DNA from 2 places in the Lysinibacillus sp. FN11 genome. Region 1 is predicted to be linked to the other one. Evidence: riboswitches for the same ligand, from Rfam matches in the RefSeq annotation. Region 1 holds a riboswitch; the other holds the start of a gene.
What was found. A riboswitch is a leader RNA that binds a small molecule or an ion and turns the genes downstream of it on or off. The one in region 1 is predicted to bind FMN.

Region 2: another riboswitch for FMN. It lies ahead of NP781_RS03455 (ECF transporter S component); the one in region 1 lies ahead of ribE (riboflavin synthase).

Annotation. Positions count from the first base shown of each region.
Region 1 is NZ_CP102383.1:1,142,276-1,147,265, forward strand. Features, by position in the region: gene NP781_RS05935 (YibE/F family protein) at 1-623, opposite strand, end outside; FMN riboswitch at 844-969, shown strand; FMN riboswitch at 1,086-1,211, shown strand; gene ribE (riboflavin synthase) at 1,411-2,049, shown strand; gene ribB (3,4-dihydroxy-2-butanone-4-phosphate synthase) at 2,074-2,703, shown strand; gene ribE (6,7-dimethyl-8-ribityllumazine synthase) at 2,719-3,201, shown strand; gene NP781_RS05955 (spore germination protein) at 3,340-4,785, shown strand.
Region 2 is NZ_CP102383.1:729,914-734,903, reverse strand. Features, by position in the region: gene NP781_RS03470 (methyl-accepting chemotaxis protein) at 1-523, shown strand, start outside; gene NP781_RS03465 (STAS domain-containing protein) at 562-948, shown strand; gene NP781_RS03460 (sodium-dependent transporter) at 1,004-2,350, opposite strand; gene NP781_RS03455 (ECF transporter S component) at 2,571-3,158, opposite strand; FMN riboswitch at 3,376-3,561, opposite strand; gene NP781_RS03450 (RNA polymerase subunit sigma) at 3,705-4,990, opposite strand, start outside; gene sigX (RNA polymerase sigma factor SigX) at 4,988-4,990, opposite strand, start outside.

The DNA.
Region 1 (4,990 bases):
GCTACATATGTTTTTGTATTTAATCCACTAATAAGTAGTAGCGAGATAATTGTAAATAGCACCGCACAAATGCCGCTGACTACTAATAGGCTTACGCCCCCATGCTTCACATAAAGATCTAATGCGAATGATAAAATCACAGCATTGACCACCAGGCTAATGATAGAAAATAAGCCTTGTCTTTTACCTATAATAAGTAGGGCAAAAATAAAAATCCATGCAATCATTACCATGGTTTGATCACGTTTTAAATCGACAATGGTTCCTGTTAAAACTGATTGTGCTGTGCGATCATCTAGCGTGACAAAGATTTCATTGCCTACATGGTATTCTTGATCAAAAGCACCAGACGAAGAATAGTCATTCGTCAAATGAATGGATTGCCCCTTATGCTGACCATTTTTGATAATGGCCATAATTTCCTGTGTAAATAAAAAATCCCTATTTTCATACATGTCTGTCATTGGTTCTGATTTTGTTACATCCACTTGCGTTATTTTCGCTATCGGTCGATCATAAAATTGTTCATTATGATGTACGAAAACAATCGAAACCCCACAACAGAATGCTAATAGGGCATAGCAAATAGCTTGTTTAAAAGGTATATTTTTTAAAAATGTCAAGTAAATGACCTCCAAACGGCTAGACTGAATAGTCACTTGTAAAGGAACGTTTTTTTGATTAAGAAGTTCCATTAACAGGTTAAATGTCATCATTTTAATAACATCTTTTACATTTTTTAAGTCTCGTCAGAGCTGTTTAAAATTTATGCTTCCAAAAAAATTTAAAAAGAAGGATGGATAATATAATAAAATAGTGTTATCGTAAGACTAGCTAAATAAAAATATTCTTCGGGGTAGGGTGAAATTCCCGATCGGCGGTGATGAAGCAATTCAAAGTCCGTGAGCGCAAGCTGATTTGGTGCAAATCCAAAACCGACAGTTACAGTCTGGATGGGAGAAGGGTAAAAATGCGAACTTTTTAAATTGATTCTAATTTAGAAGGTTTATTTGACTATGCATTTATTACAAAACTTCCCAATCACCTTGTGGGAAGTTTTTTTATTTAGCTACAATCGAATAGAAGATGTTCTTCGGGGTAGGGTGAAATTCCCAATCGGCGGTGATGAAGCAATTCAAAGTCCGTGAGCGCAAGCTGATTTGGTGCAAATCCAAAACCGACAGTGATAGTCTGGATGGGAGAAGAACGAATGAGATGACAGTCTATGAAAAAATTGTTTTCAAATAGGCTTATTTGTTGATGTCTTATACTCCCAAAACCCCTTTGATGTAAAGGGGTTTTTATTTTTTATTGTTAACGAGAGAAGGGAGAAGGATAAGGCACAAAAACAGGTGGATAAACTTTAAAAGTAAAGGATAGAAGTGCTAATAAAGTAGAGTAGGTGATGGAATGTTTACTGGACTTGTAGAGGATATTGGTATCATAAAAGCCGTGCAAAGCGATCGGAACAGTATGAAAATTACGGTTCAATCAGCCAAGATAACGGAGGATGTCAAGCTTGGTGACAGTATAGCGGTCAATGGAGTTTGTTTAACGGTGACACATTTCACACAACAGCAGCTTACGATGGATGTTATGCTTGAAACAGTCAAAGCAACAAATTTACAGCAGCTGGCAATAGGTGATTCTGTTAATTTGGAGCGGGCCATGCCTGCTAATGGACGATTTGGGGGTCATTTTGTTGCTGGTCATGTTGATGGAGTCGGCAAAATTTTGCGAAAACGTCCAGTGGCAAACGCTGTTTATATTGATATCGAAATGTCAGAGGAACTAACCAACTTTTGTATTCCAAAGGGTTCCATAACAATTGATGGCACAAGCTTAACCCTTTTTCATGTTGAAGCCAATAGTGTCACGATTTCGCTCATTCCTCATACTTACAAAGAAACCGTTTTAGGTTTGAAGAGGGTTGGAGCAATCGTTAATATCGAAACCGATTTAGTCGGAAAATACATTATAGGGCAATTAAAAAAAGGGCAAACAACGCCAGCTATTACAAGAGATTATTTAGCACAACATGGTTTTTAAATCATAGAATAGGAGTTGATCATCGTGCTACATTCAATTGAAGAAGCCATAGAGGATTTAAGGCAGGGCAATATGATTGTGGTGGTTGATGATGAGGATCGGGAAAATGAAGGAGATCTTCTGGCACTCGCTGAATTCATCACACCAGCAACAATCAACTTTATGGCAACCAATGGTAGAGGTTTAATTTGTACGCCGATTTCGCAGCAGCTTGCACAACAGCTAGATTTATATCCGATGGTTCAGCACAATACGGATAACCATCAAACCGCATTTACGGTAAGTATCGACCATGTAGAAACAACGACAGGGATTAGCGCCTTTGAGCGTGCGCTAACGATACAAAGGATGATAGAAAAGCAAGCTAAGCCGACTGATTTTCGTCGACCAGGCCATATTTTTCCGTTGATTGCGAAAGAGCAAGGAGTGCTGGAACGGAGAGGGCACACAGAGGCGACGATTGATCTAGCGAAGCTTTGTCATAGTGTAACTGCAGGTGTTATTTGCGAAATTATGGGTGATGATGGGCACATGCTTCGGTTTGAAGAACTGACAAAGTTCGCTGCACATCATGGCTTAAAAATGATATCGATAGAAGCATTGGTTGCTTATCGTAAACAATTATCCACTAATAAATCTAAAATTTCTATGTAAAAAGGAGAAAGAACAATGGGTCAAACATTTGAAGCACAATTAATTGGAACGGATTTGAAAATTGCAGTAGTAGTGGGTCGTTTTAATGAGTTCATTACTAGCAAATTATTGGATGGGGCAATGGATGGTTTAATTCGTCATGGGGTTGATCCTGCATCTATTGATGTTGCATGGGTGCCAGGGGCTTTTGAAGTTCCTTTTATGGCAAAACAACTAGCAGAAACAAAGAAGTATGATGCCATTATTGGTTTAGGTACTGTTATTCGTGGCTCTACAACACACTATGATTATGTTTGTAATGAATCTGCAAAAGGCATTGCCAATGTGTCATTGTCAACGAATGTACCAGTTATTTTTGGAATTGTTACTACCGAAAATATTGAACAGGCAATTGAACGTGCAGGAACGAAATCTGGTAATAAAGGCTATGATGCGGCAATGTCTGCAATTGAGATGGCAAATCTAAAGAAAATGATTGGATCAGGACAATTTAAATAGTCGTCACAACATTTGTTTCTTTGAATATTTTGAACAACCATGGGAAAAATATGCTTAAGTGTATTTATTGAATGTGATTGTTTTCATAAATGTACTAATCTTGAGCTGGCTCAGTAGGAGATGAGAAGTATTTCATCAATGGAACAAATTAATTTGAAAATGTTGAAATCACTATTTCAACGCTCTGCTGATGTGATTTTCCAACAATATAATTTTCAGCAATATACAGTACATTTGATAACTTGTGATGCAATGGTCAATGAGCAAATTCTTCAAACTGTGGTTGTTCAACGTGTTCAATCTTTGTTAAGCAATGTCACTGAGGACATGCTAGAGGAAGAAATCGAACAGCATTTACACATTCCCTATTTACAAAAGATTTTATCGAAAGAGGATGCGGTAACTAGGGTCTATAAAGGACATGTCTTATTGTATTTTGAAGAAAATCAATTACTTTATTCTAGTGATATTTCAAAAAGACCCAATCGAGAGCCAGGGGAAACAACATTAGAACTAGTAGTAAAGGGACCTAGAGATGACTTTATTGAAGACGTTTTTATTAATATTGCTTTATTAAGAAAACGATTACCCACTAATTCTTTTAGTGTAGAGACATTAGAAATTGGCAAGCGTTCTAAAACAACCGTAGCCATTTTATATATGGAAGACATCGTAAATTTAGATATGCTGGAACAAATTCGACTTCAATTACAAAAAATTGATACGGATATTGTTATCAATGGTGACTTATTAATGGAAACAGTTGAAAAGACAGCGACAATTCTTCCAAGACATGATTATACAGGTAGACCTGATTTTGCAATGCAGGCGTTAATTAGAGGAAGAATACTCTTAATGATTGATGGTGTGTCCTATGCTATAATTACACCTACGAATATTATGTTGCTCTTTAAATCGGCAGAGGATAATGAGTACCCAATCATTGTTAGCTCGATGGAACGATTACTCAGAATTGTCGGGATATTAATAAGTATGCTGCTGCCAGGTTTTTGGCTTGCATTGACAACTTATCATCAAGAACAGCTTCCATTTCTACTACTTGCAACAGTTGTCGAATCGAGAACGGGATTGCCTTTTCCAACTATTCTAGAAATTTTAATGATGCTATTTATGTTTGAATTGTTTCGTGAAGCCAACTTACGTCTTCCAAGTGCAGTCAGTGGCTCAGTTAGTGTGGTAGGGGGGCTAATTATTGGAGATGCTGCTATTAAAGCAGGTGTTACAAGCCCCTCAATGATTGTTGTAATTGCCATTTCCAGTATCGCTGCATTTACATTGGTCAATCAATCGTTTGTAACGGCTATGAGTATTTTTCGATTAATCATTATTATGGCTTCGGCGTTTTTTGGTTTATTTGGTTTTTTTATAGCCGTGTTTTTCATCCTTTTGTATACTACAAATATGAAAGTCTTAGGAGTACCGTATGTAAACTTTAGTGCAGATTTTGAAAAAGGGGATGTTGGTAAGTCATTATTACGACTCTCTCCCAAGGGCTATAGTAAACGGCCTGCCTTTTTAAAGCCCCAGGATCGAACACGTACTTCAGAAAAAAAAAATAAGTAATTTTATTAAAGATCAGGTATAGTGGATACCTGATCTTTTTGTTAGTCTTTTAATTTTCCATTTAAATTAGGAAATGAGACATAAAACATTATTGCTTACCTTTTTAGTTTACTTTCTTGTCAGGGATTATTAAACTATTTGTTACAGTGTGTAATTTTGGGTATGAATAAAATAAAAATTGATTTTGTGTTTTAATTTATGTAGG
Region 2 (4,990 bases), 410 kb from region 1:
ACAAACGAATCTGTTAGCACTCAATGCGGCCATCGAGGCAGCACGAGCAGGAGATCAAGGAAAAGGTTTTGCTGTCGTTGCATCAGAGGTTCGTCAGTTAGCTGAACAGTCAAGTTTAGCAGCTGGACAAATTACTAATCTTATTAATGATATCCAAGCGGAAACATCTGTGACCGTACGGACAATGGAAAGTAATTTACTAGCTGTCGAGGAGCAAGTAACAATCATCAATAAAGGCGGAAGTGCCTTAAAAGAAATTGTGGAGAAAGTTGTCGAAACTGAAGAAGGTGTCGAACAAATGAAAGTGGCATTTACACATGTTAACGACAACTCCTTAGGTGTGCAACAGGCTATCCAAGATATTTCTCGCATCATCGAGGATGCTGCAGCAGCTACAGAAGAGATTGCCGCAACCTCAGAAGAGCAATATGCGACTGTTGCAGAAATTACACAAAGCTCAGATGAGTTATCATCAATTGCTGATAAATTACAAAATGAAGTGAATAAATTTAAGTTTGAATAAATCCCCAAACAAGAAAAGAAAAATGGAGGCGCTATAGGATGAATCAGAAGAAAATTGCAATGAATATTGACACAAAGGCTGATTATATTGTGATTGCGTTTACAGGCGATTTAGAATACGGGATGATTGAAGAAATAAAGTCAGAGCTTCAAACACTTAGCTTAGACACAAAACACGGATACATTATCGATATGCAAAGGGTAACAAATATTGATAGTACTGGATTCGGTATGATCGTTAATTTCGCTAAGAAGGTGTCTGTAAAAGATAAGAAAATCGCCATTATTGTCGTCGATGATTTCATTCGCAACTTATTCGCTATTTCACAGGTTGATAAAGTATTCCCTATTGCCGAAAGTGAAGAACAAGCAAGGAAGATTATTAAAGAAGATTGGCTAGGTGAGCTATCGCTTAACGACTATTAATTTTTGTTATTCTAATAAAAAGGTGTATTCCGTCTAATAGGAATACACCTTTTCTTTAATACTGCAGTAGCATATTAACAAACACAACTAGAATGATAATCGGTACAACAACTAACATTAACATACGATATGTCGAATAATAGCCTTGTCCCATTTGACTACCCGTTAGCAATTCTCTCTTCACAAATTCTTTATCTACTACATAGGCAATAAAAATAGCAATGAATAAATTCCCTAGTGGAAGCATGATATTTGACACTAAAAAATCAGTTGCATCAAAAATACTTTTCTCAAAAATCATTATATCCGACAAAACACTCGAAGAAAGTGCAGCTGGAATAGCTGCAATAAATACGACTATACCAAGTAAAAGTGTCCACATTGGACGGGATTTCTGACTATTCTCCATAAATGCTGCGACAATAATCTCATATAAACTAAATGATGACGTTAATGTAGCAAATAAAAATAGCAATAAAAACATAGCTAAAAACACTTCACCGAATGGCATTTGACTAAAAGCTGTTGGTAGCACCATAAATAGCAAACCCGGACCTGCTGCTGGCTCTAAATCAAAGGCGAACACCACAGGGAAAATTGCTAATCCTGCTAAAAATGAAACAAGCACGGTTAACAACACTACAGAACCTGCTGAATTCGGCAGACTGACATCTTTTTTTAGATAAGAGCTATATGTAACTAGACAAGAAAAGCCTACTGCTAACCCAAAGAACGATTGCCCTAGGGCTTCTAATAATGCCTTACCCGTAATATTCGAGAAATCAGGCCATAAGAAGAATTTTACCCCTTCCATTGCCCCATCTAATGTAACAGCACGCACAACAAGGACAATGAACATTATGAAAAGTAACGGCATCATCCATTTATTGGCCTTTTCAATCCCATTTTGTACACCTAATGAAATCACAAGTACGTTGACCAATGTAAACAACACTAGACCAACTAGCGTAATCCAAGGTGTGCCTATAATTTTTCCAAATAATTCAGTTGGATCTACTGCCGGATCAATTACCGCGCCAGCTACACCTAGCCCACTATAAATAAAGATCCAACCTCCAACTACGCTATAAAAAGTTAATAATAAAAAACAACCTAGCACGCCCATTCGACCAATCCAAGCCCAGCCTGGCTTAGTTGGAGCAATTTTTTTATACGCTGTTACAGCCTCGGATTGTGTACCACGTCCTAAAACATACTCGGATAATAACATCGGTAGCCCTATTAACAAGGTAAATAACACAAAGATAAGGAAAAATGCTCCCCCACCACTTTGTCCTGTTACATAGGGAAGTTTCCAAATTGCCCCTAGTCCGATCGCTGCACCAGCTGATGCTAAAATAAAACCTAATTTACTAGACCATTGTCCTTTTTTTCCACTCATCTCTTCAAACTCCTCAAACATTCTAAACTCTTCTCTATTTTACATGAAAATGTAGCTTTCGACTAGGTTATAATCATAAAGTACTATTTAGCTATTTTACTCTATTACTTTTTTCTATATTTATCCGTTAGTTTTGCCTTTCTATTCTTCACACCTTTTCCTATCCATCGTTCCTTCCAACAAAAAAACCTCAGGTATATTGACCCGAGGTTAGTAAAAATTATTTTGTTATATAGATAGAACGCTGGCGGTCGATCCATTTGCGCATTGTTGTAAATAAAAATGCCATAATAGCCGTTAATAAAATACCTTTCACAATGTTAAATGGTAAAATCCCAGCGATAATCATTTTATAAAGTGAGTCACCTACAACAGGCTCCATACCTAAGAAGTATGTGTACATTGGTAAAAATACTGCGTAATTTAAAATACTCATGCCTACTGCCATTACAACTGTCCCAGTCGCTAAACCTCCAACAAGACCAGCAATTGTTTTAAAGCGATTAAAAATAAAGCTTACTGGTAAAATAAATAAAATACCTGTTGCAAAGTTGGCCATATGACCTACTGGCACACCTGTTGGCGTTCCAGAGAAAATCCAATCCAATACATTTTTAAATAATTCTACTAAAATACCAGCTACAGGCCCCATTGTGATGGCTGCTATTAATGCAGGCATATCACTAAAGTCCACTTCCAAAAATGCTGGGAATGGTGGAATTGGGAAATTAAAAAGCATTAATAAAAACGAAATACTGCTCAGCATGCCAATCGTAATAAACGATTGGAGTTTAACATTTTTCTTCATAGAAAACTCTCTCCTCTTTGCTGATTCAATCTCGCAAGAAGAAAGGTGACGATCTTTCAATTGTTAGCACGAAAAAACCCTTATGCATGAAGAGCACAAGGGAGAAAGGCATGACGAATAAGCGTCAATTTAAACTATTTTTGAGCACCATTTAAAAAGCCATACAAAAAAAGCGCTCGGTCATAGTTTATTTCATAACAATGAATGACGATCGTACCTCCATCTTCTCCCATCCAGACTTTAACTGTCGGCCTCGGAATCACACCAAGTCAGCCATGCAAATAAATTTGCACAGGTCGCGGGCTGAAGAGCGAAGCATAAACCATTCGAGTTAATGGAAACATTAACGGTTCACCACTCTATTACCGCCGGTCGGGATTTTCACCCTGCCCCGAAGATGAATCATATTATTTTATACTACAACCTTACTATAATTAATTATTAAGAAAAAGTAAATAGTTCTGCTTAAAAAAATCCGATTAGATTTGTATGTATTATAAAAATGGAGCATTCCATGTTACAGGGATGCTCCATTTTTGATTCTGACTAAGGCATAGATTGTTTATTTGGCCCCACAGGCTTTGGCAAATACGTTTTTAAATCGAATCCTTCCCAGCTTTCTTGGACCACATTATCTAAGCGTAATTGTTGGTCAAAGCTAGCAGCAGTTAACATCATAGCTTCAATCAATTGGGTAGCGCGAATTGGCTCCATCGATGCTAAATCTAAGGGAATATCGAATGTTACGACTACACCTTCCGCTTCCTCTTTCACGGTATATGTTACGTTTTCAGGAACCACTGTTACATAAACATCATCATTTTTGTTTTTCATTAGTGTAAGTGCCTCTGTAACATTAGCAAATGTTTGACGGAAATCTGGTGACAGATATTCTGCCCCATTACCATCTTGGTATAAATAATAATTAAAATGCTTAGCGTTTGTTAATGACATGGCTTGACTTGGCTCACCCTCTTGAGAAAACTCATAAGGTGTGCCATCTTCATTTTGAATCTCAACTTCCGTATATTCAGAATCCGAGAAGGTATCCTCTAAAGTCCCTTTGTATTCATTAACGGTAGCTGATGCAACATCATAGTCATTGTCCTTTGGTAAAACGTGGACAAGCTTGTCTTCCTTCTCCTTCAGTTCACCTTTAAAAGGATGATATTCCGTAAACCCTTTGGCTTCTTCATCTATTTGAGGAGCATATTTTTCATACATCTGTAAGGTAGAAGGCTTTTCTGTTCCAAAATCAGTTGCTACACGCTCATTTGGTATCACATATGTCATCGGAACACTTTCTGCATCGCGTCCTGCCAAACCAATACGGAAAACGACAGCATCTTTCACATCTTCCTCATAGACAGACGACCGTAAAGATAACATACGCTCATGCTCCGATACAATACTGGATTGAAGTGCCTCATCCTGGGTTGCTGCCTCTTTAGCAGAACGATCTTCCTGTAACGTAGCGTAATTAGCCTTTTCTGGCGTACTAGCGAGATCTTTTTGGCTAGCGCCATTATTCATGAACATGAAGCCAACGAGTACCGTTATCGCGAAAACTGCTGCTACACTCGTAAAAATCGGCATTTTTCGGAACTTTAAGCGTGATGATCGTTCATCTTGAATTAAAGGTTTACTTTCTGGTTGTGCTTCTTCATTCTCTATAGGTTGTTGTATTGCTTCTTGAAGGTGACTATTATCCTGCAAGCGAGCATCTGCCATTAACCGATTTAATATTTCTTCTTTTGAACGGCGGTCAGAAAGCTTAGGGGCATTGTTCAAGACATGTTCAAGCTGTTCATCATCAAATGGCTTATGTGTCA